Regions from separate parts of the Variovorax sp. 01N425 genome, predicted to be linked through region 4. Evidence: predicted binding sites of a transcription regulator. Region 4 holds the regulator's gene; each other region holds the start of a gene.
What was found. The regulator sigma-54, encoded in region 4, starts transcription at its own class of promoters, with help from an activator protein. The targets are predictions, from matches to a motif close to TGGCANGNAANCTGCTTT.

Region 1 (5,566 bases), on a different contig from region 4:
ACGCTGCGCACGCAGGCCGGCACCGTGCTGGGCCCGAACGGCCGCAAGCTGGGCTACGGCGAACTGGCCGAGGCCGCCATGGCGCTGCCGGTGCCCGAGAAGGTCAGGCTGAAGGACCCCAAGGACTTCAAGCTCATCGGCCGACCGACCACGCGGCTGGATGCGCGCGCCAAGAGCAGCGGCCGGCAGGACTACGGCATCGACGTCAAGCATGCCGGCCAGCTCACGGCCGTGGTGGCGCATCCGCCGGTGTTCGGCGCGCGCCTGGCTTCGGTGGACGACAGCGCCGCGCGCGCCGTCAAGGGCGTGAAGGCCGTGCTGCGCGTGCCGCTGGACCGTGGCGCCGAGGGCGTGGCCGTGGTGGCCGACGGCTACTGGCCGGCCAAGCTGGGCCGCGACGCGCTCAAGCTGCAGTGGGATACGGCCGCCGTCGAAAAGGTCGACAGCGGCAGGCAACTGGTCCAGTACCGCGAACTGGCCAAACAGCCCGGCGCGCGCAAGTTCGACGCCGACATGGCGCCGCTGGCCAAGGCGCCGCGGCAGCTGGAAGCCGAGTTCGTGTTCCCCTACCTCGCCCATGCGCCGATGGAGCCGCTGAACTGCACTGTCCAGCTGTCGGGCGACAGCGCCGAGCTGTGGGTCGGCACCCAGTGCGCGGGGCTCGACGGTGCCGCGGCGGCGCGCGCGCTCGGCCTCAAGCCCGAGCAGGTGCGCGTGAACGTGCAGATGGCGGGCGGCGGCTTCGGCCGGCGCTTCGTGAGCACCAGCGACGTGATCGTGGAGGCCTGCGAGATCGCCAAGGCCGCGCGCGCCGCCGGGCTCAACGCGCCGGTGCGCCTGCTGTGGAGCCGCGAGGACGACATCAAGGGCGGCTACTACCGCCCCATGCACCTGCACCGCGCGCGCATCGGCTTCGACGAGCGCGGCAAGGTGCTGGCCTGGGACCACGTCATCGTGGGCCAGTCGATCACCGCCGGCTCCGTGTTCGAGCCCTTCCAGGTGAAGAACGGCATCGACGCCACGGCCACCGAGGGCATGCGCGATCCTTACCCGCTGCCGATGCGCCTGACCGTGCACCACCCCAAGGTCAACGTGCCGGTGCTGTGGTGGCGCAGCGTGGGCTCCACCCACACCGCCTTCGTGATGGAGACCCTGCTCGACGAGATCGCGCGCAGCACAAAGCAGGACCCGGTGGCCTACCGCATGCAGCTCTTCGGCGACAAGCACCCGCGCCACCGCGCCGCGCTGCAGCTCGCCGTCGACCGCAGCGGCTATGGCAAGAAGCAGCTGCCCGCCGGCCGCGCCTGGGGCGTGGCGGTGCACGAGTCCTTCGAGTCGGTGGTGGCCTATGTGGTGGAGGCTTCGGTGAAGGACGGCCAGCCGGTGCTGCACCGCGCCACCGCCGGCGTGCACTGCAACCTGGCCGTCAATCCGCGCAGCGTGGAAGCGCAGGTGCAGGGCGCCGCGGTCATGGGCCTGTCGATGTGCCTGCCGGGCGGCGCCATCACGCTGAAGGACGGCGAAGTGCAGCAGGGCAACTTCGGCGACTTCACCGTGCCGCGCATCACCGACATGCCCGAGTTCGCCGTGCACATCGTGCCGAGCGCGGAACCGCCCAAGGGCATCGGCGAGCCGGGCCTGCCGCCGCTGGCGCCGGCTTTTGCGAACGCGATCGCGCAACTGACGGGCAAGCCGCTGCGGCAGCTGCCGTTCGACCTGGCTGACACAAAACCGGCATGAGCCGCACCCCGACGCGCATGCACTGAGCCGGGCGGGCACGGAACGGTGTGCGCCCTAACGGCGCAGCGCCGGCGAAGCTTCGGCCTCCTCGATGTGCCCACCCAAAGCGGCATTCGGGCTCGGCTCCGCAGGCCGCCGAAGCGTTGCTTCCTGGGCCAGCCGCGTGGCGATCGCCTGTTCGACGGCCCGGCGCGGCGCAAGCTGTATGCGGCCGCACTGGGCGCAGCGATAAAGCCGCAGCGAAGGGAACAGGCGCATCCACAGCCGCCGCTGGAGCCGTTTCATGTGGGCAAAGCCGCACGTGCAACTTGAAAACAGGTTGTGCAAGACAAGCTCCAAAGGGTTCACGGCACCGAGCTTGTCTGTCGCTGGAACCTCTCAGCTCCAGGCAGCTACGTTGCGTAATTGTTTGTCTAAATTTCGCGCCATTGTGTTGAGATTGGTAACTGTTAACACTCCCACAAAGTGGTGAGTGGCTGCGCGGACCGTTGGGGTATGCCGATGCCTCCGGCATGGGATGCACGGGGCTCAGGGCGTGCTTTCCGGCCGCGGCACGCCCAGCTTGCGCAGCGTCCGGTGGAAGTTGCTGCGGTCGATGCCGGCCTCGCGCGCCGCATTGGCCACGTGCCCGCGGTGCCGCGCCAGCGCATCGGCGAGCCAGGCGCGCTGGAAGGCCTCGGTGGCTTCGCGCAGCGTGGCGCCGCCACTGGCAACGCCCGCGTGCTGGCCTGCCGGCGCCGGTGCAGGTGGCGCAGGCGACGCTGCCGGACCGCCGGCCGCCGCAGCCTCCAGCGCCAGGTGATGCGGCTCGATCGCCGTCCAGCGCGCGCCGCGGCGCTGCTCCCTGAAGGCGCGCAGCGACGCGCGGCTGATCACATGCTCCAGCTCGCGCACGTTGCCGGGCCAGCCGTGCGCGAGCAGGGCGGCCTTGGCGGCCGGCGACAGCCGCAGGTTGCGCGCGCCCAGGCGATGCTGGTTCTCTTCAAGGAAGCCGCCCGCGAGCGCCACCACGTCGCGCCCGCGCTCGCGCAGCGGCGGCACGACCAGCGGATAGACCGAGAGCCGGTGGTAGAGGTCGGCCCGGAAGCGGCCCTGCGCGATCGCCGCGGGCAGGTCGCGGTTGGTGGCCGCGATCACGCGCACGTCGACCTTCAGCGTGCGGTCGCTGCCGGGCCGCTGCAGCTCGCCGCTCTGCAGCACGCGCAGCAGCTTGGCCTGCACCGTCAGCGGCAGTTCGCCGACCTCGTCGAGAAAGAGCGTGCCGCCATCGGCGATCTCGAACTTGCCGTTGCGGTCCTGCACCGCGCCGGTGAAGGCGCCGCGCTTGTGGCCGAAGAGCTCGCTGTCGGCCAGCGTCTCGGGCAACGCCGCGCAGTTCACCTGCACCAGCGGCTGGTCGCTGCGGCGCGAGCGCGCATGCAGGCGCTGCGCCACCAGGTCCTTGCCCACGCCGGTCTCGCCGAGCAGCAGCACCGTGAGGTCGGACACCGCGACCGTGTCGATCTCGCTGCACAGCTGCTTCATCGCGGGGCTGCTGCCAAGGAGCTCGCGCGTGGCGCCGCGGCCCGAGCGCAGGGCCTGGGCCACGGCCTGCTCGCGCATGGCGCGCGCTTCCATTTCCTGGATCGTGTGGGCAGCCTCGATGCCGGTTTCGACCAGCGCCACCAGCGCGTCGAGCTGTGCCGGGCCCACGGCCTCGAAGGTGCCGGCGTCGAGCGCGTCCAGTGTCAGCAAGCCCCAGGTGGCACCGCGCAGGCGCAGCGGCGCGCCCATGCAGTCGTGCACGGGCAGGATGCCCGGCTGGCCCGCGACGAGGCCGTCGTACGGGTCAGGCAGGCCGCAGTCGTGCGGGAAGCGCAGGCCCCGCCCGCTCTCGAGCAGGCGGGCAAAGCGCGGGTGCGAGGCCACGGGGAACTGCCGCCCCAGGGTTTCGTCGCTCAGGCCGTCCACGGCCAGCGGCCGCAGCACGTCGCCGTCGAGCCGCAGCAGCGCGGCGGCATCGCATCGCACGAGGCCGCGCGCAGCGGCAAGGAGCGAGCGGTAGCGCTGCGCCTCGGTGGCCGCGGCCGCTTCGCCCGTGGTCGAATTGACACTGTTTGTGGTCATAAATACAACATGGATCCTGTTGCGAATTTGACCACGTATCGCAAATCCCCAGCGGCGGCGGGCACTTGCGGGGGGCCAGGAGCTGGCACGGATCGTGAGAAGGAAAAGCATCCCAACTGCCGACCCCGAAAGCCACAGATGACCCCGCAAAACATCGCCATCGTCAAAGCCACCGTTCCCGCGCTCCAGGCGCACGGAGAGGCCATCACCAGCCACTTCTACCGGATCATGTTCGAGAGCCATCCGGAGGTGAAGGCCTTCTTCAACGAGGCGCACCAGGCCGCCGGCAGCCAGGCCCGCGCACTGGCGGGCGCGGTGCTGGCCTATGCCACGCACATCGACCGGCTCGAAGAGATTGCAGGCGCGCTGCCGCGCATCATCCAGAAGCACGCCGCGCTGGGCGTGCTGCCCGAGCACTACCCGATCGTCGGCGGCTGCCTGCTGCAGGCCATCAAGGACGTGCTCGGCGAAGCCGCCACCGACGAGATCATCGCGGCCTGGGGCGAGGCCTACCAATCTTTGGCGGCGCTGCTGATTGCCGCAGAGGAAGAGGTCTACCGCGCCAATGCCGCGCAGACCGGCGGCTGGCGCGGCGAGCGCGAGTTCCGCGTGGCGCGCCGCGAGCAGGAGAGCGACGTCATCACCTCCTTCTACCTGGAGCCGACCGACGGCGGCCCGCTGCTCGCGTTCTCGCCCGGCCAGTACCTCACGCTGGTGCTGAACATCGACGGCGAGCCGCTGCGGCGCAACTATTCGCTGTCCGATGCGCCGGGCAAGCCCTTCTACCGCATCAGCGTCAAGCAGGAAGAGGGCGGCCGCGCCTCCAACTGGCTGCACGAGAAGGCCGGGGTCGGCACCGTCTTGCGTGTGCAGGCGCCTTGCGGCGACTTCGTGCTGCAGCCCGCCGGCGAGCGCGTGCGGCCGCTGGTGCTGGTGACAGGCGGCGTGGGCATCACGCCGGCCATGAGCATGCTCGAGTCGATGGCGCACACCGGCCGGCCGGTGCACTTCATCCACGCCGCGCGGCATGGCGGCGCCCATGCGTTCCGCTCGCGCGTCGATGCGCTGGCCGCCCGGCATGCCAACGTGAAGCCGCTCTACGTCTACGACGCGCCGCGCGAATCCGACCGGCCGCATGCGACCGGCTTCGTCACGCGCGAGCTGCTCGCGCAGCAACTGCCGGCCGACCGCGACGTCGACCTCTACTTCCTCGGCCCCAAGCCCTTCATGAAGGCGGTGTATGCGAGCGGCCTGGCGCTGGGCGTGCCCAAGCAGCAGCTGCGCTACGAATTCTTCGGTCCGCTGGAGGCGCTGGAGGCATGAGGCGGGCTACCCCATCTTGTCGACGCTTCGGCTTCACGGGTATAGGATGAAAGTGCACTCACGAGGAGATCCCAAATGCCCGCCCTGAACGCCCCCGAGAGCAGCAGCAGCCGCGCCGTCGAACGCGCGCTGGACGAAAGCAAGCAGGTGAAGAAAACGGTGGAAGAAGCCGCCGACGAGCTCGCCGTCGTTCACGTGGTGCTGGACAAGGGCGTCTCCGAGGACACGCGCACCGACGACCTCGACCGCGCGATCGAGCAGACCGGCCAGATCGAGAAGAAGCTGTCGAAATCGGTCGATCTGCTCGAGAAGGTCGCCGAAGCGCTGGAGACCGAAAGCAACCGCAAGGCGTCCTGAGCAAGCCCCGGCGCGCGCTTCGGCGGCGCGCTTCCTGGGC
Region 2 (5,566 bases), on a different contig from region 4:
CAGCGCCAGCATGCAGGCCGATCCGCAGGAGCGCCCCCATCCGCTGGACGCGGGCCACCGGCTGGACGAATTCGAGCTGCTCGAGGTCATTGGCGAAGGCGGCTTCGGCATCGTCTACCGCGCCTACGACCATTCGCTGCAGCGCGAGGTGGCCATCAAGGAATACATGCCCTCGATGCTCGCGCGCCGCGTGGGCGACGACAGCGTGCACGTGCGTTCCGACCGCCTCACGGCCACCTTCCAGGCGGGCCTGCGCAGCTTCATCAACGAGGCGCGCACGCTCGCGCAGTTCAGCCATCCGGCGCTTGTGCGGGTGCACCGCTTCTGGGAGGCCAACAGCACCGCCTACATGGCGATCCAGCTCTACCGCGGCCGCACGCTGCGCCGGCTGGCCGAGGAAGAGCCGAAGAAGATCTCCGAGGCCTGGCTTCTGAGCATGCTCGGCCCGCTGCTCGGCGCGCTCGAGACGCTGCACCGCAGCCAGTGCTTCCACCGCGACATCGCGCCCGACAACATCTTCATCCAGCAGGACGACCTGCCGGTGCTGCTGGACTTTGGCGCGGCGCGCAAGTCGATCGCCGACCTGGTCGACGAAGTGGCGGTGATGGTGAAGTCCGGCTATTCGCCGATCGAGCAGTACGCCGACGACAACACGCTGCTGCAGGGCGCGTGGACGGATCTCTACGCGCTGGGCGCCGTGCTGTACCGCGCGGTCACCGGCCACCCGCCGCCATCGGCCGTGGTGCGCAGCGTGCAGGACGCCTACGTGCCGCTGTCGTCGCTGGGCCGCAGCGACCTGAGCCCGGCCTTCTGCGCGGCCGTCGACCACACGCTGGCCGTGCACAGCAAGGACCGCACGCAGACCGTGGCCGCATTCGCGGCCGAACTGGGGCTTGCCAAGCTGGGCGATACCTACGTGAGCGGACTGGCGGCGCCCATGGCCGTCATCGCGCCACCGCCGCCTTCGAAGGCCGCGCCCGCGGTGGCACCGGTGCCGCAGCAAGCGCCGGCTGCCTCGGCGGCACCCCAGGCATCGGCGCCAGCGGCGGCCGCAGCAGCGCAAGCCACTGCATCGGCCAGTGCTGTGCGGCCTGAAGCCGCTGCCTCCGAGCCCGTCGAGCCCAAGCCCAAGCCCAAGCCTCAGCCCGCGTCCAAAGCCGAGCCGGTACCGTCAGCCTCGCCCAAGCCCGCCGCGCCGCGCGAGGCTGCGGCAGCGCCGGCACGTCCTCCATCGGCTCCCGGCAAGCCGCAGCCTCAGCCAGCGCCGACCGGCAAGAAATCGTCGCGGCCGCCGTGGGGCCTGGTCGGCGTGCTGCTGATTGCGCTGGTGGCCGTGGGCAGCTGGATCGGCCTTCACTTGACTTCAGGCCGGCAGGAAACATCGACCGCCATGGTGCCGGTGCCCCCGCCGTCGGGGCCGATGTCCGCCACCTCGCCGCCGCCCGCCGCCATGCCGCCGGGCGAAAGCGCCGCCGGCGGCTCATCATCGTCATCGGCGCCCGCGGGCGAGAATGTGGCGGCAGCGCCCGGCACGCCGCCTCCCGCGGCAGCGGCCAGCGCACCGGCCGGCCCGTTGACGCCGCTGACCAACGTGCCGGTCGGCGCGGCGCCGGCAGCTGCACCCGCACCCGCACCGGCCACGCCGGACCCCGCCGCCACGCCCCCGGGCGCGACGCCGACGCCCGTGCCGCCGCCGGAGGCCGCCATGGCCACCGCCGAAGCCGAGGACTGGAACCTGGCCCAGGCCGAGAACACGCGCGAAGGCTACGAGGCCTACCTGCGCCGCTACCGGCGCGGCCCGCATGCGCGCGATGCCCGCAACGCCATTGCCGAGCTGAACCGGCTCGCCCAGGCCGTGCCCGCGGCACCGGGCACGGCGCCGACAAACTCGGTACCCACCGTGATTGCCGGCGGCCCGACCCCGCCGCCCGCGCCGCCGGCCGCTCCGCCCGGCATGGGGCGCGTGGTGCTCAACATCCGGCCCTGGGGCCAGGTCTTCGTCGACGGCGCCGAGCGCGGCGTGAGCCCGCCGCTCAAGTCGCTCTCGCTGCGCCCGGGCATCTACAACATCGAAGTGCGCAACGGCGACCTCGATGTCTACCGCCAGCGCGTGACGGTGCAGGACAGCAGGTCGGCGCCTGTGGTGAGCCACGAGTTCAAGTAGGCGCTGCTCTGCGCCTTGGCGGGGGCGCTCAGTTCCGCAGCGCCCTGCGGTACTGCACCGCTTCCGCCACATGCACCACCCCCACCGATTCGGCGCCCGCCAGGTCGGCCACGGTGCGCGCCACCTTGAGCGCGCGGTGCGTGCTGCGCGCCGACCAGCCGAGCTTGGCGGCGGCGTTGTAGACGAACTTGCGCGCCGCATCGTCGAGTGCGGCATGCTTGTCGATGGCGCCGGCCTGCAGCGCCTGGTTGGGGCTGCCCTGGCGCTGCAGCGCGAACTCGCGCGCGGCCACCACGCGGGTGCGGATGCTGGCCGTCGATTCGCCGGGCGGCGCGTCGATGAGCTGCTGCGCCGATACCGCGGGCACCTCGATGTGCAGGTCGATGCGGTCCAGCAGCGGGCCGCTGAGCTTGGCCTGGTAGCGCGAGATCTGGTCCGGCGTGCAGCGGCAGGCCTTCAGCGTCGAGCCCAGGTAGCCGCAAGGGCAGGGGTTCATGGCCGCGACCAGCTGGAAGCGCGCCGGAAACTCGGCGCGCCGGGCGGCGCGCGCGATGGTGATGGTGCCCGTCTCCAGCGGCTCGCGCAGCGCCTCGAGGGCCGAGCGGGCGAACTCCGGAAATTCGTCCAGGAAGAGCACGCCATGGTGCGCCTGCGAGATCTCGCCGGGCCGCGGGGGCGAGCCGCCGCCCACGAGCGCCACGGCGCTCGATGTGTGATGGGGCGCCGAGGTCGGCCGGTTCATCCAGCGCGCGGCCGAAAAACTGCCGGCCAGGCTGGCCACGGCCGCGCTCTCCAGCGCCTCGTCGACGCTCATGGGCGGCAGCAGGCCGGCAAAGCGCTGCGCCAGCATCGACTTGCCCGAACCGGGCTCGCCGACCATCAGCAGACTATGGCCGCCGGCGGCGGCGATCTCGAGGGCGCGCTTGGCGCCTGCATGGCCTTTCACGTCGGCCAGGTCGGCATAGAGCGGCGCGGCCGCCGCGGCTGCGGCATGCACCCGGGCCCAGCCGTCGGCGGCGGGCTGCTGCTGCTGTTCCTCGCCCTGCGGCAGCGCGGCGCCCTCGGGCATGAAGCGCTGCACCACGTCCAGCAGGTGCCTGGCGCCGTACACCTCGCTGCCGGGCACCAGCGCCGCTTCCTGGGCGCTTGCGGCGGGCAGCACCAGCCGCGTCGCGATGCCGCGCGTGTGCAGGGCCAGCGCCATGGCGAGCGCGCCGCGCACCGGCCGCAGCTCGCCTGAAAGGGAGAGCTCGCCGGCAAATTCATGGCCCGCCAGCAGCGCAGGCTGGATCTGCCCGCTGGCCGCGAGGATGCCGAGCGCGATCGGCAGGTCGAAGCGGCCGGAATCCTTGGGCAGGTCGGCCGGCGCCAGGTTGACGACGATCTTCTTGTTGTTCGGAAACTCCAGGCCGGCGTTCTGGATGGCCGAGCGCACCCGCTCGCGCGCCTCCTTGACCTCGGTTTCCGCCAGCCCGACGAGCGTGAAGCTCGGCAGGCCGTTCGCCAGATGCACCTCGACCGTGACACTGGCCGCTTCCAGCCCAAGCAAAGCACGGCTTTGCACCAAAGACAGGCTCATTCCACTCCCTCTCACCATTGTGGTGCGCCCGTTTTTGGCCGGGCTCATGCACCGCGGTGCCCCATGGGGTACCGCAACTGAACACGCTTGTAACTATTTCGCCTGGGTTGCAGGTGCGGGGGCGGCCGCGGTGCCGCAGGGCAAAACGTGCACTTTGGCACGCTCCCTGCTATGAGACGGTGTCCCCCAACAATCCAACCAACTCCGAGGAGTCTCGATGATGCACCGTAAATTCGCCCAGGCAATGGCCGTGGCCGCCCTTGCTGCCCTGCCGATGCTTGCGAGCGCACAGCTCACGGGGAATGTGGCACTGACCAGCAACTACAAGTTCCGCGGCCAGGACCAGGACATGATCGGGAAGAACGACTACGCCAAGACCAAGGGCTTCAAGCCCGCGATCCAGGGCGGCTTCGACTACGCCTTCGGCGAGACCGGCTTCTACGTGGGCAACTGGAACTCCAGCGTCAACTGGCTCAAGGGCAACAGCATCGAGAGCGACATCTACGGCGGCTACAAGTTCAAGGCCGGCCCCTTCGACATGGACGTGGGCGCGCTGACCTACATCTACCCGGGCAACTCCGCCGGCAACACCACCGAGCTGTACGGCGCCGGCACCTGGGCCGACGAGGCCATCGGCTCGTTCACGCTGAAATACTCGCACACGGTGTCGAAGGACTACTTCGGCTACGCGGGCAACAAGGCCGGCTCGGGCCTGAAGGGCACCAACACCGGCTACCTGAACCTGGCCTACAGCAAGGAGATCGTGCCCAAGCTCACGCTGAAGGCCGCCGTGGGCTACACCCACATGTCCAGCGACATCCGCAGCCTGGGCTACAAGAGCTACGTCGACTACAACGTGGGCGTGTCGTACGACTTCGGCAGCGGCCTCGCACTGGCCGGCTCGATCCAGGGCGCCAACAAGAAGAGCTCGTACCTGGCCGTGTCCAACCCGGGCGTCGACCTCGGCTTCGGCACCTTCGGCCAGACCACCTATTCGCCCAACAAGGCGCGCTTCATCGTTACGCTCAGCAAGACCCTGTAAGCAGGCACAAGAACAAGGTGCGGCCCAAGCTGCCGCACCATCCATTCCATCCAAGAAGGAGAAAGTCATCATGAAGCTGGTCACAGCCATCATCAAACCGTTCAAGCTCGACGAGGTGCGCGAAGCCCTCTCGGCCATCGGCGTGCAGGGCATCACGGTCACGGAGGTCAAGGGCTTCGGCCGCCAGAAGGGCCACACCGAGCTGTACCGCGGCGCGGAGTACGTGGTCGACTTCCTGCCCAAGGTCAAGATCGAGGCGGCGGTGTCCGACGACCTCGTGGACCGCGTGATCGAAGCCGTGGAGGGTGCGGCGCGCACCGGCAAGATCGGCGACGGAAAGATTTTTGTCTACAACCTCGAGCAGGTCGTTCGCATCCGCACCGGTGAAACCGGCCGCGAAGCCCTCTGATCCAGCCCGGAAAACAACAACCATGAAAAAACTGCTTGTTTCTCTCGCGCTCGGCCTGAGCCTGCTCGCTGCAGGCACGGCGAGCTTCGCCCAGGCGCCTGCTGCCACGCCCGAGGCGCCGGCGGCGTCCGCGCCCGCAGCCGCTGCTCCGGCACCTGCGGCCGCTCCGGCTGCCGCCGCACCCGCTGCGGCTGCCGAAGCAGCGCCCGCCGCGGCGCCTGCCGCTCCTTCCTTCAACAAGGGTGACACCAGCTGGATGATGCTGTCCACGCTGCTCGTCATCATGATGACCGTCCCCGGCCTGGCGCTGTTCTACGGCGGCCTGGTACGCAGCAAGAACATGCTGTCGGTGCTGATGCAGGTGATGGTCAC
Region 3 (5,566 bases), on a different contig from region 4:
CGCGCACTTCGACGCACAGCGCGGTGCGCGTGACCCAGTGGGCCGATTCGCCGCGCACCGGCTGGCGCGTGGACGGCGTGGCGGAAGAGCGGGTGGCTGCTGCTGCGTCGTCGGCTGCGGTGGCATCGCCGCCCGCGGCCGTGCCTGCTGCGGCTGCCTCGCCCGGCGCCTGCATGCGCAGGGCCGCAGGCACCACCGGCGGCGCACCGAAGGCATAAGGCACGGCGCCCAGGTCGGCGCCCGCTGCGCCGCCGGCCGGCACGGCATAGCGCGCGCGGTAGTCGGCCGAACTCGGCAGCGCGGCGCGCGGCGCGGTGGGGTCGCGCTCGACGAGGTAGGGGTAGTCGCCCTTGCTGGCCCAGGGCTGCGAATCGAGCGGCAGGCGGTAGCCCATCGGCGAATCGCCCGGGATCAGGTAGAGCCGGTCGTCGCGCAGGAACCAGGGGCCGGTCTTCCAGCCCGGGCCTTCGAGCGCGGGCGCGTCGGCATCGGCGTTGGCGGGTTCCAGCGGCAGCATGTAGCCGATGACCGCGTCGAGCTTCTGCGTGAACACGCGGCGCAGGCGGACGCGCTCGAGCTCGTCGTCGAGCTTCGACTCGAAGGGGTCGACGTTGACCGGCAGGCGGCGTTCGCGCCAGAGGTAGTAGTAGACGTCTTCGTAGCCGGGCTGGACGTAGCGTTCGGTGATGCCGAGCTTGTGCGCCAGCACGGTGGTGAAGCGGCGCGCGTCTTCGCTCGTGTAGTGCGTGGGCACGCGCTCGTCGGCGAAGAGTTCGGGGTCGTGCCAGAGCGTCTGGCCGTCGGCGCGCCAGAAGATCGACAGCGCCCAGCGCGGCAGCTGCTCGCCCGGGTACCACTTGCCCTGGCCGAAATGCAGGAAGCCGCCCTGGCCGTACTCGGCGCGCAGCTTGTGCACGAGCTCGGTGGCATAGCCGCGCTTGGTGGGGCCGAGCGCATCGGTGTTCCACTCGGGCGCGTCGCGGTCGCTGGTGGCCACGTAGGTGGGCTCGCCACCCATCGTGAGGCGCACGTCGCCGGCTTTCAGCCGCGCATCGACCGCGTCGCCGAGCGCGAGCACCTCGGCCCATTGCTCCTCGGTGTAGGGCTTGGTCACGCGCGGCGATTCGTAGATGCGCGTGACCTTCATCTCATGGCCGAAGTCGACCTCGGCTTCGTCCACCCCGCCTTCGATGGGCGCGGCGCTCGAAGGCGTGGGCGTGCAGGCGAGCGGGATGTGGCCTTCGCCGGCCAGGAGGCCCGAGGTGGCATCCAGGCCGATCCAGCCCGCGCCGGGCAGGAAGACCTCGCACCAGGCGTGCAGGTCGGTGAAGTCGACCGTGGTGCCGCTCGGGCCGTCGAGCGCCTTGACGTCGGGCGTGAGCTGGATCAGGTAGCCCGAGACGAAGCGCGCGGCCAGGCCGCAATGGCGCAGCAGCTGCACCAGCAGCCAGCCCGAGTCGCGGCAGGAGCCGCTGCCGCTGGTGAGCGTTTCTTCCGGCGTCTGCACGCCGGGCTCCATGCGGATCAGGTAGTTGACGTCCTGCTGCACCTGCTGGTTGAGGCCGACCAGGAAGTCGATGGTGCGCTGCTCCTTGCGCTCGATCTTGTCGAGGTAAGCCGCCAGCAGCGGCGTGGGTTCCTCGGTGACGAGATAGGGCGCGAGTTCCTCGGCCTGCGAGGCGGTGTACTTGAACGGGAAGTTCTCGGCCTGCGGCTCGAGGAAGAAGTCGAAGGGGTTGTAGACCGCCATCTCGACGACCAGGTCGACCGTGACCTTGAACTCGCGCGTCTTCTCGGGAAACACGAGCCGCGCCTGGTAGTTGGCGAACGGGTCCTGCATCCAGTTGACGAAGTGCTCGGCCGGCTCGACCTGCAGCGAATACGAGATGACGTTGCTGCGGCAGTGCGGCGCGGGGCGCAAGCGCACGACCTGCGGGCCCAACTGCACCAGGCGGTCGTATTTGTAGTGGGTGACGTGGTGGAGTGCGGCGTGAATGGACATGCGTTTTGTGTGCAGTACTGCGAGATTGCATCGAAAAGATGTCTCTTGTGAGACGCATACTAGCCCAGAAGCAAAGCAATTAACGCGCCACTGAGCGCGAGCATGGGGAGGGTTTGCATCATGTGTTCTGGAGTTGGCCGGTGAGGCCGGCACGTGCCGCGGCGGCGTCGTGGGCCTTTGCTGCGCTGGGCGGATCGCTGCTCGGCGCGGCCTTGCAACTGCAGCAGCCGCGGCTGTGGAGCGCGGGTGCCTATGCGGCGCTGCTCTTCGCGGGCCTTGCGGGGCTGGCGGCACTGTCGCGCCGATGGCGATGGCCGCTTCGTGCGTGGCGCATGCCGGCAGGGCTTGCGATGGCCCTTGCGCTGGCCTGCGGTGCGCTTGCCGCCGGCGGGCTCGCGGGCTGGCGCGCGGCGGTCTACGCAGCGGGCGCGCTCGACCCGGCCCTCGAAGGCCGCGACCTGCAGGTGGTGGGCGTGGTCGCGCAGATGCCCCAGCGCAACGAGGGCGGCACGCGCTTTCGGCTTGATGTGGAGTCGGCGCGCTGGGCGGATGGGCGCGCCGGGGCTGCGCCACGCGTTCCGGCGCGCATCGCGCTCGGCTGGTACCGCGAGGACAGCTCTCTCTGGGGGCGCGCGACGGAAGGCCGAGCCACGGCCGGCGACGCGGCCGCGCTGCATGCGGGCGAGCGCTGGCGCCTCACCGTGCGGCTCAAGGCGCCGCACGGCAATCTCAATCCGCACGGCTTCGACAGCGAACTGTGGCTCTGGGAGCAGGGCGTGCATGCCAGCGGCTATGTGCGAACCGGCGCCCGCGATGCCGCACCGGCACACCTGCAATCCACATGGCTGCATCCGATCGAGCGTGCGCGGGAGGCGGTGCGCGATGCGGTGTTCGAGCGCGTGGCCGACGCGCGGCAGGCCGGCGTCATCGCCGCACTCGTGACCGGCGACCAGGGCGCCATCGACCGCAGCGACTGGGATGTGTTCCGCGCCACCGGCGTGGCCCACCTGATGTCGATTTCGGGGCTGCACATCACCATGTTCGCCTGGCTTGCCGCGCACGCGGTGGGCGCGCTGTGGCGGCGCAGCGGCCGGCTGATGCTGCGCGTTCCCGCGCCGCAGGCCGCGCTGGCCGGTGGCGTGCTGCTGGCCGGGCTCTATGCGCTTTTCAGCGGCTGGGGCGTGCCTTCGCAGCGCACGGTCTGGATGCTCGCGACCGCGGCGCTGCTGCGGCTCACGGGGCGGCGCTGGCCATGGCCCCATGTCTGGCTGCTGATCGCGGCGGTGGTGGTGGCCGTCGACCCGTGGGCGCTGATGCAGGCCGGTTTCTGGCTCAGCTTCGTGGCGGTCGGCATCCTGTTCGCGACCGGCTTCATGCGGCCGGCCGAGGAGGCGGCGGGCCGGTCGGCCCGGCTGTTGGCCTTCTTCCGCGAGCAGTGGGTGATCACGCTGGCGCTGACGCCATTGAGCCTGCTGCTTTTCCAGCAGGTGTCGGTGGTGGGGCTGCTGGCCAATGCGGTGGCGATCCCCTGGGTCACGCTGGTGGTCACGCCGCTGGCGATGCTGGGGGCGGTGGCGCCGCCGCTCTGGGATCTTGCCGCCTGGGCCGTGCAGGCGCTGGCCCTGCTGCTGCGCTGGCTGGCCGCACTGCCGTACGCCACGCTCTCGATGGCGGCGCCGCCCGTGTGGATGGCGGCCTGCGGCGTGGCGGGCGGCGTCCTGCTTGCGATGCGGCTGCCGTGGTCGCTGCGCACGCTGGGCCTGCCGCTCCTCTTGCCGGTGCTGCTCTGGCACGCGCCCCGGCCGGCCGCGGGGCAGTTCGAGCTGCTGGCTGCGGACATCGGGCAGGGCAACGCGATCCTCGTGCGCACCGCAACGCACAGCCTGCTGTACGACGCGGGTCCGCGCTACAGCCTCGAGAGCGACGCCGGCCACCGCGTGCTCGTGCCGCTGCTGCGCGCCTTCGACGAGCGGCTGGACATGCTGGTGCTGAGCCACCGCGACAGCGACCACACCGGCGGCGCGCCCGCGGTGCTCGCGATGCAGCCGCAGGCGGCGCTGTCGAGCTCGATCGAAGCCGCGCACCCGCTGCAGTCGGTGCGGCCGGCCCGGCGCTGCGAGGCGGGGCAGCGCTGGAGCTGGGACGGCGTGGATTTCGAGATCCTCCATCCGGCGGCGGGCGACTACCTGTCGTTCACCAAGCCCAATGCCATTTCTTGCGTGCTGCGCATCGCCAACGGCGGCGCCACGGTGCTGCTGGCCGGCGACATCGAGCGCCTGCAGGAGGCGGCGCTGGTGTCGCGCGCGGCCGACCTGCGCGCCGACGTGCTGCTCGCGCCGCACCACGGCAGCAAGAGCTCGTCGAGCGCCGCGTTCCTCGAGGCGGTGCGCCCGCGCATCGCGCTGGTCCAGGCGGGCTACCGCAACCGTTTCGGCCATCCGGCCCCGGAAGTGGTCGAGCGCTATGCCGCGCAGGGCGTGAAGCTGGTCGAGAGCGTGCCTTGCGGCGCCGTGCTGTGGCGCAGCCGGGAACCGGGCGAAGTCGGCTGCGAACGGGAGCGCAATGCCCGGTATTGGCACCACCGCCTGCCGTGAAAGCGGGCGGCGGCGCGGTGTTTCGCCTCAACATAGGGCTTTCACTGGCCTCGAACTTGCTAAGCTATGGCTCAAGGAGATTGGTCGTTCCATGCACAAATTCGACGAGATGTATGAGCAGTTGCCCTATGCGGGGGCTGCAATCCGACAGCACTACAAGCGCTACGACCAATGGCTTGCGAAGCAACCCGGCGAGGTGATGCGATCGCGGCGCGAAGAGGCGGAAATGATCTTCCGCCGGGTCGGCATCACCTTTGCGGTGTACGGCGCCAAGGACGAGGACGGTTCCGGCACCGAGCGGCTCATACCGTTCGACCTGCTGCCGCGCATCATTCCGGCCCACGAGTGGGAGAGCATGGAAAAGGGGCTGGTGCAGCGCGTGACGGCGCTCAACCGCTTCCTGCATGACGTCTACCACGACCAGGAAATCATCAAGGCCGGCATCATTCCGGCCGAGCAGATCCTGAACAACGCGCAGTTCCGCCCCGAGATGATGGGCGTCAACGTGCCGCACAACGTGTACTCCAACATCTCGGGCATCGACATCGTGCGCGCCCCCGATGCCCAGGGCAACGGCGAGTACTACGTGCTCGAGGACAACCTGCGCGTGCCCAGCGGCGTGAGCTACATGCTGGAAAACCGCAAGATGATGATGCGGCTCTTCCCCGAGCTGTTCAACCAGAACCGCATCGCGCCCGTGGCGCACTACCCCGACCTGCTGCTGGAAACGCTGCGCGCCAGCGCACCGCCCGCCACGGCCGAGCCCACGGTGGTGGTGCTCACGCCCGGCATGTACAACAGCGCCTACTTCGAGCATGCCTTCCTCGCCCAGCAGATGGGCGTGGAACTGGTCGAGGGGCAGGATCTGTTCGTGAAGGACAACTTCGTCTACATGCGCACCACGCGCGGGCCGCGGCGCGTCGACGTGATCTACCGCCGCGTCGACGACGACTTCCTCGACCCCGAGGTC
Region 4 (5,566 bases):
TTTGGTCCGCTCTGAATTCCTTTATTTCGTTCTCACGCCACGCACGCCCATTGCCATGAAGAAGCTCCTCCTCGCTGCCGCGCTCTCAGCCGCGGCGGCCCTTGCCACCCCTGCCCTGGCACAGGAATACACCGCGCCGCCCGTCGCCGCCAAGCCCGCGGGCGGCCCGGTGAAGAACGCCAGCTACGTGATCGACCCCACCCACACCTTCGTGATGTACGAGATGGGGCACTACGGCACCACCACCAACCGCGGCCGCTTCAGCACCAAGGACGGCTCGGTGCAGATCGACGGCAGCGGCAGCAGCGGCAAGGTCGACATCACGATGGACATCAGCTCCATCAACACCGGCGTCGACCTGCTCAACCGCCACGTGCAAAGCAAGGACTTCTTCAACGTGGCCGAATTCCCGACCGGGCGCTTCGTGGCGGACCGCATCGAGTTCAACGGCGACAAGGTGGCCGACGTGCCGGGCACGCTCACGCTGATGGGGCAGACCAGGCCCGTCACGCTCAGGGCCGTGCGCTTCAACTGCTACCTGAACCCGCTCATCAACCGCCAGGTCTGCGGCGGCGACTTCGAGACGACGGTGCAGCGCAGCGACTGGGGCATCACCTGGGGCCTGAACTTCGGCTTCGAGAACAAGGTGAAGCTGCTGGTGCAGGTCGAAGCGGTCAACGTGCAGCAATAGAAGAAGAAGAAGGAGGCAACCATGAGCGGCATCACGGTTCCGTTGCTGGGCATCGCGGGCGCAATGATCGTCGGGGCCATGAGCCCCGGACCGAGCTTCGTCATGGTGGCGCGCACCGCCGTGTCGTCGTCGCGCCGCGACGGCCTGGCCGCGGCACTGGGCATGGGCGCGGGCGGCGTGGTGTTCGCGATTGCGGCGCTGGTCGGGCTGCAGGCGGCGTTCCTCGCGGTGCCGGCGCTCTACCTGGCGGTGAAGCTGCTCGGCGGCGCCTATCCTGTACCTGGGCATCCGCATCTGGCGCGGTGCGCGCGAGCCGCTGTCCGCCGCGCAGGACGAACGCGCGGCCGCAGGCACGGGCAGCAATGCGCGGCGCGCATTTCTCCTCGGCATGGGCACGCAGGTCAGCAACCCGAAGACGGCGGTGGTCTACGCCAGCATCTTCGCGGCCTTCCTGCCGCGCGAGGTGCCGCTGGCGCTGGCGCTCGCGGTGCCGGCGGTGATCTTCTGCATCGAGACCGGCTGGTACGCGGTCGTCGCGCTGGCGCTCTCGTCGGCGGCGCCGCGCTCGGCCTACCTGCGCTACAAGGCCTGGATCGACCGCGCGGCCGGCGGCGTGATGGTGCTGCTGGGCCTCAAGCTGCTGTCGGGCGTGCGCAGCAGCAGCTGAGCCGCGCGGGCTACAGCAGGCTCTCGGGCGTCAGCGGCGCCAGCATCTCGAGCATGGTGCGGCCCCAGAAATCGGAGTCGGGCTCCTCGTTCAGCACGGTGGTCCGGCCGGCCTCCTCCTCGCTGATCCACTCGATGCGCGCATTGCCGCTGTCCTTCGCAAAGCGCAGCCGGTAGGCGCCCTGCTGCTTCAGCACCTCGATGAGCTTGAGCGTCTGCTGCGCCATCTCGGGGCTGCGGATGAACAAGCCGATCTCGGTGTTGTGCGTCTCGGAGCGCGGGTCGAAGTTCATCGAGCCAACGAAAAGAACCTGCCGGTCGATCACCGCCGACTTGGCATGCAGCCGGCCCACCGAAGTGCCGAACAGGCCGAGCCGCACGCTGCGACGCGTGCGCGTGGTGCTCAGTTCGTACAGCTCGGCGCCGAGCTCGAGCATCTCGGGCCGGTAGCGGCGGTAGGCCGTGTGGACCAGCGGCTCGTCGGTGGCGGCGAAGGAATTGGTGACGATGCTGATCTTCACGTTGCGCCGGCGGATCTCGCGCATCACTTCGAGCCCCGCCTTGCCCGGAATCAGGTAGGGCGAGACGATGGTCACCTCGGAGCGCGCGCGGCGCATCTGCTCGACCACGTTGTAGCGCACGCTGTCGACGTCGAGCAGCGGCACGCCGCCGTACGAGGCGGTCTTTCCGATCACGCGCTCGGGCGAATCGGCATACGCCTCGGCCAGCGTCCAGATCAGGTCGAGCTTGCCGGCATCCAGGTCTTCGGCGATTGGGCTGTAGCCGAGCAGGTCGTTGGGCGCGGGCCGGGGCGGCGGCGGCGTGGTGTCCGGGCCGGTGGCGGTGTCGAAGCGCTTCTGCAGCTCGTCACGTGTCAGCGCGCTCGCCACCACCGACTGGACCGGCCGCACATAGACGCTGTTCCAGTACTGGTCGAACAGCGCGCCCAGGCGCGGAATCAGCGCGCCGGCGACGAAGGTGTCGAGATCGAGAAAATTCTCGCCCGCCGTGCGCCTGAAATACTGGTTGCCGATGTTGCGCCCGCCCGCCACCGCCATCGCGCCATCGGCGATGAAGAGCTTGTTGTGCATGCGCCGGTTGACGCGGCTGAAGTCGAACAGCGAGGCGGTGAAGCGCCTGAGCAGGCTGCCGCGCCCGGCCGGAAAGGGATTGAACAGGCGCAGCTCGACATTCGGCGTGGCGGCCAGGCCGAGCAGCAGCTCGTCCTCGCCCGAGGTGTAGAGATCGTCCATCAGGAGCCGCACGCGCACGCCGCGCCGGGCCGCATCGCGCAGCGTGCGCAGCAGGTAGCGGCCGGTCTCGTCGTTCTCGATCTGGTAGTACTGCACGTCGAGCGTGCGCTGGGCGCGCCGCGCGAGCTGGATGCGGGTGTCGAAGGCAAAGTCGCCGCCCGGCATCAGGCGGAAGCCGCTCAGGTCGGGGTCGGGCTGCGAGGCCTGCGCGATCTTGCCGAGCGCGGTGTCGGCCGAGGCGGCCATGGCCCGGGTGGCCGGGCGCGGCGCCTCGTCGGGCAGGGTGGCGCAGCCGGCGAACAGCAGCACCGCCGCCATGGCGAAGACCCATTGCCCACAGCGCGACAGCAGGCGACGGGCCATCGGCGGCTTTCTACAGCGCCTTGCGGAGGTTGGCGGGCGCGATGCGCAGGGCCTCGCGGTACTTGGCCACGGTGCGGCGCGCGCACTCGATGCCCTGCTCCTTGAGCATCTCGGAGATCTGGCTGTCGGACAGCGGCTTCTTGATGCTCTCGGAGCTCACGAACTGCTTGATCAGCGCGCGCACCGCGGTGCTCGACGCATTGCCGCCGGTCTCGGTGCCCAGCGCCGAGCCGAAGAAGTACTTGAGCTCGACCGTGCCGAAAGGCGTGGACATGTACTTGGCCGTGGTCACGCGCGAGATGGTCGATTCGTGCAGGCCCAGTTCGTCGGCAATCTCGCGCAGCACCAGGGGCCGCATCGCGAGCTCGCCGTGCACGAAGAAGCTCTTCTGCCGCTCGACGATGGCGTTGCTCACGCGCAGGATGGTGTCGAAGCGCTGCTGGATGTTCTTGATGAACCAGCGCGCCTCCTGCAGCCGCTGCGACAGCGCCTGGCTGCCCTCGCCCTTGTGCGACTTGAGCGCGCCGGCATAGATGTCGTGCACGCGCAGCCGCGGCATCACCTCGGGATTGAGCATGACGCGGAACTTGGCATTGGTGCCGCGGCCGACCTTGGTGACGATCACGTCGGGAATGACGATGTTGCGCTCGACGTCGACAAAACGGCGGCCCGGCTTGGGCTCCAGGCGCGAGATGACCTGCAGCGCCGAGCGCACCAGCTCTTCGTTGGTGCGCGTGAGCGTGGCCAGGCGCTTGAAGTCGCGCCGCGCGAGCAGCTCCATCGGCTGCTTGCAGATGGCGATGGCGGTCTTGCGCACCAGCGCCTGTTCCTCGGTCTCGCTTTCGCTCGCGAGTGCGCGCAGCTGGATGCAAAGGCATTCGCCCAGGTCGCGCGCGCCGACGCCGGCCGGCTCCAGGCTCTGCAGCAGGCCGAGCGCCACCTGGAAGTGGTGCACCAGCTCGTCGAACTGGTCGTTGTCGTCGCCCGCGAGGCCCGAGGCCAGCGCCGGCAAGGAGTCTTCGAGATAGCCGTCGTCGTTGAGCGATTCGATCAGGAAGCGCAGCGCGGCGCTGTCGTTCTCGTTGAGCCGCAGGCTCAGCGCCTGCCGGTGCAGGAAGGACTGCAGCGACTCCTGGCTGCGCGCGAGTTCGGTGGCGTCGGCGCGCTCGTCGTCGCCCAGGTTGTTCTGGCGCGCGGGGGCATCGCTGCCCCATTCGCTGTCGTCGGGCGCCATGTCGACGGTGCCGTCGCCTTCCCAGTCGGGCTCGCGCTCGGTGGCGTCGGCGGCAGGAACCTCGGACTCGGCCGTGGAGGCGGTTTCGCTCGAAGTGCTGGTCGTGCTGCTGGCCGGGGCCGAGCTGAATTCGCCCTCGGCGGCTTCACCGGCCTCGTCGCGCGGCACCGGCGTGTCGATGGCGTCGAGCCCGAATTCCTCGCGCGCGGCTTCTTCCGCGGTGCGTTCGAGGAACGGGTTCTCGTCCAGCATCTGCTCCACTTCCTGGCTCAGTTCGAGCGTGGACAGCTGCAGCAGCCGGATCGACTGCTGCAGCTGGGGCGTGAGCGCCAGGTGCTGCGAAACGCGAAGGGACAGCCCTTGCTTCATGGAGACCGACTCCTCCCTTACATCCGGAAGTGCTCGCCGAGGTACACCCTGCGTACTTCGGCGTTGTCGACGATCTCCGAGGGTGTGCCTTGTGCCAGCACATGCCCGTCGCTGATGATGAACGCGTGATCGCAGATGCCCAGCGTCTCACGCACGTTGTGGTCGGTGATGAGCACGCCGATGCCGCGCTCCTTCAGGAAGCTGATGATCCGCTGGATCTCGATCACCGCGATCGGGTCGATGCCGGCAAAGGGCTCGTCCAGCAGGATGAAGCGCGGCTGCGTGGCCAGCGCGCGGGCGATCTCGACCCGGCGCCGTTCGCCGCCCGAGAGCGCGAGCGCGGGCGAATCGCGAAGATGGTCCACCCGCAGGTCGGCCAAAAGGCCCGAGAGGCGCTCCTCGATGCGCTGCCTGGTCAAGGGCGCGGGCTTGCCGCTGGCGTCGGGTTCGCGCTGGAGCTCGAGCACGGCGCGCACGTTTTCCTCGACCGTGAGCTTGCGGAAGATGGAGGCTTCCTGCGGCAGGTAGCTCAGGCCCATGCGCGCGCGCCGGTGGATCGGCATGTGGGCGATGGGCTCGCCGTCGATGGTGATCTCGCCCGCATCGGCCCGCACCAGCCCCACGATCATGTAGAACGAGGTGGTCTTGCCGGCGCCGTTGGGGCCGAGCAGCCCGACGACTTCGCCCTTTTGCACGTCGAGCGAGACGTCCCGCACGACCTTGCGGCTGCCGTAGCTCTTCTGCAGGCCGCGCACCACCAGGCGGCTGCCCGGCGTGCCGTCGGCGTTCTGGGTTCCAGCGGCTTCGATCACTTGCGCCTTTCCCCGTCGCCGCCCAGCGTGGTGGTCGAGCGCAGGCCGGCACCGGGTGCCGGCTGGGGCGCGGCCGCCGCCGGCGCGGCCCGTCCGCCGGCGGGCGCCGAGGCCCCGGGCGCCGGCGCGGTGGCGCTCTTGGGCGTGAGGATGGTCCGCACGCGTCCGCCTGGGGGTG

Region 1: a site for sigma-54 is predicted at 3,930-3,947, ahead of hmpA (NO-inducible flavohemoprotein). Genes of this name have one in related genera too.
Region 2: a site for sigma-54 is predicted at 3,899-3,916, ahead of AC1DSC_RS27910 (TorF family putative porin). Genes of this name have one in related genera too.
Region 3: a site for sigma-54 is predicted at 2,075-2,092, ahead of AC1DSC_RS21990 (transglutaminase family protein). Genes of this name have one in related genera too.

Annotation. Positions count from the first base shown of each region.
Region 1 covers NZ_JBFTRJ010000009.1:239,021-244,586, reverse strand. The annotation lists gene AC1DSC_RS18305 (xanthine dehydrogenase family protein molybdopterin-binding subunit) at 1-1,740, shown strand, start outside; gene AC1DSC_RS18300 (hypothetical protein) at 1,795-2,025, opposite strand; gene norR (nitric oxide reductase transcriptional regulator NorR) at 2,269-3,846, opposite strand; gene hmpA (NO-inducible flavohemoprotein) at 3,985-5,169, shown strand; gene AC1DSC_RS18285 (hypothetical protein) at 5,245-5,526, shown strand.
Region 2 covers NZ_JBFTRJ010000019.1:76,969-82,534, reverse strand. The annotation lists gene AC1DSC_RS27920 (serine/threonine-protein kinase) at 1-2,164, shown strand, start outside; gene AC1DSC_RS27915 (YifB family Mg chelatase-like AAA ATPase) at 2,193-3,743, opposite strand; gene AC1DSC_RS27910 (TorF family putative porin) at 3,961-4,785, shown strand; gene glnK (P-II family nitrogen regulator) at 4,856-5,194, shown strand; gene AC1DSC_RS27900 (ammonium transporter) at 5,217-5,566, shown strand, end outside.
Region 3 covers NZ_JBFTRJ010000012.1:140,081-145,646, reverse strand. The annotation lists gene AC1DSC_RS21990 (transglutaminase family protein) at 1-2,002, opposite strand, end outside; gene AC1DSC_RS21985 (DNA internalization-related competence protein ComEC/Rec2) at 2,143-4,596, shown strand; gene AC1DSC_RS21980 (circularly permuted type 2 ATP-grasp protein) at 4,688-5,566, shown strand, end outside.
Region 4 covers NZ_JBFTRJ010000014.1:124,406-129,971, forward strand. The annotation lists gene AC1DSC_RS24035 (YceI family protein) at 1-15, shown strand, start outside; gene AC1DSC_RS24040 (YceI family protein) at 56-691, shown strand; partial or broken gene AC1DSC_RS24045 (LysE family translocator) at 713-1,358, shown strand; gene AC1DSC_RS24050 (phospholipase D family protein) at 1,369-2,973, opposite strand; gene AC1DSC_RS24055 (RNA polymerase factor sigma-54) at 2,984-4,576, opposite strand; gene lptB (LPS export ABC transporter ATP-binding protein) at 4,594-5,388, opposite strand; gene lptA (lipopolysaccharide transport periplasmic protein LptA) at 5,385-5,566, opposite strand, start outside.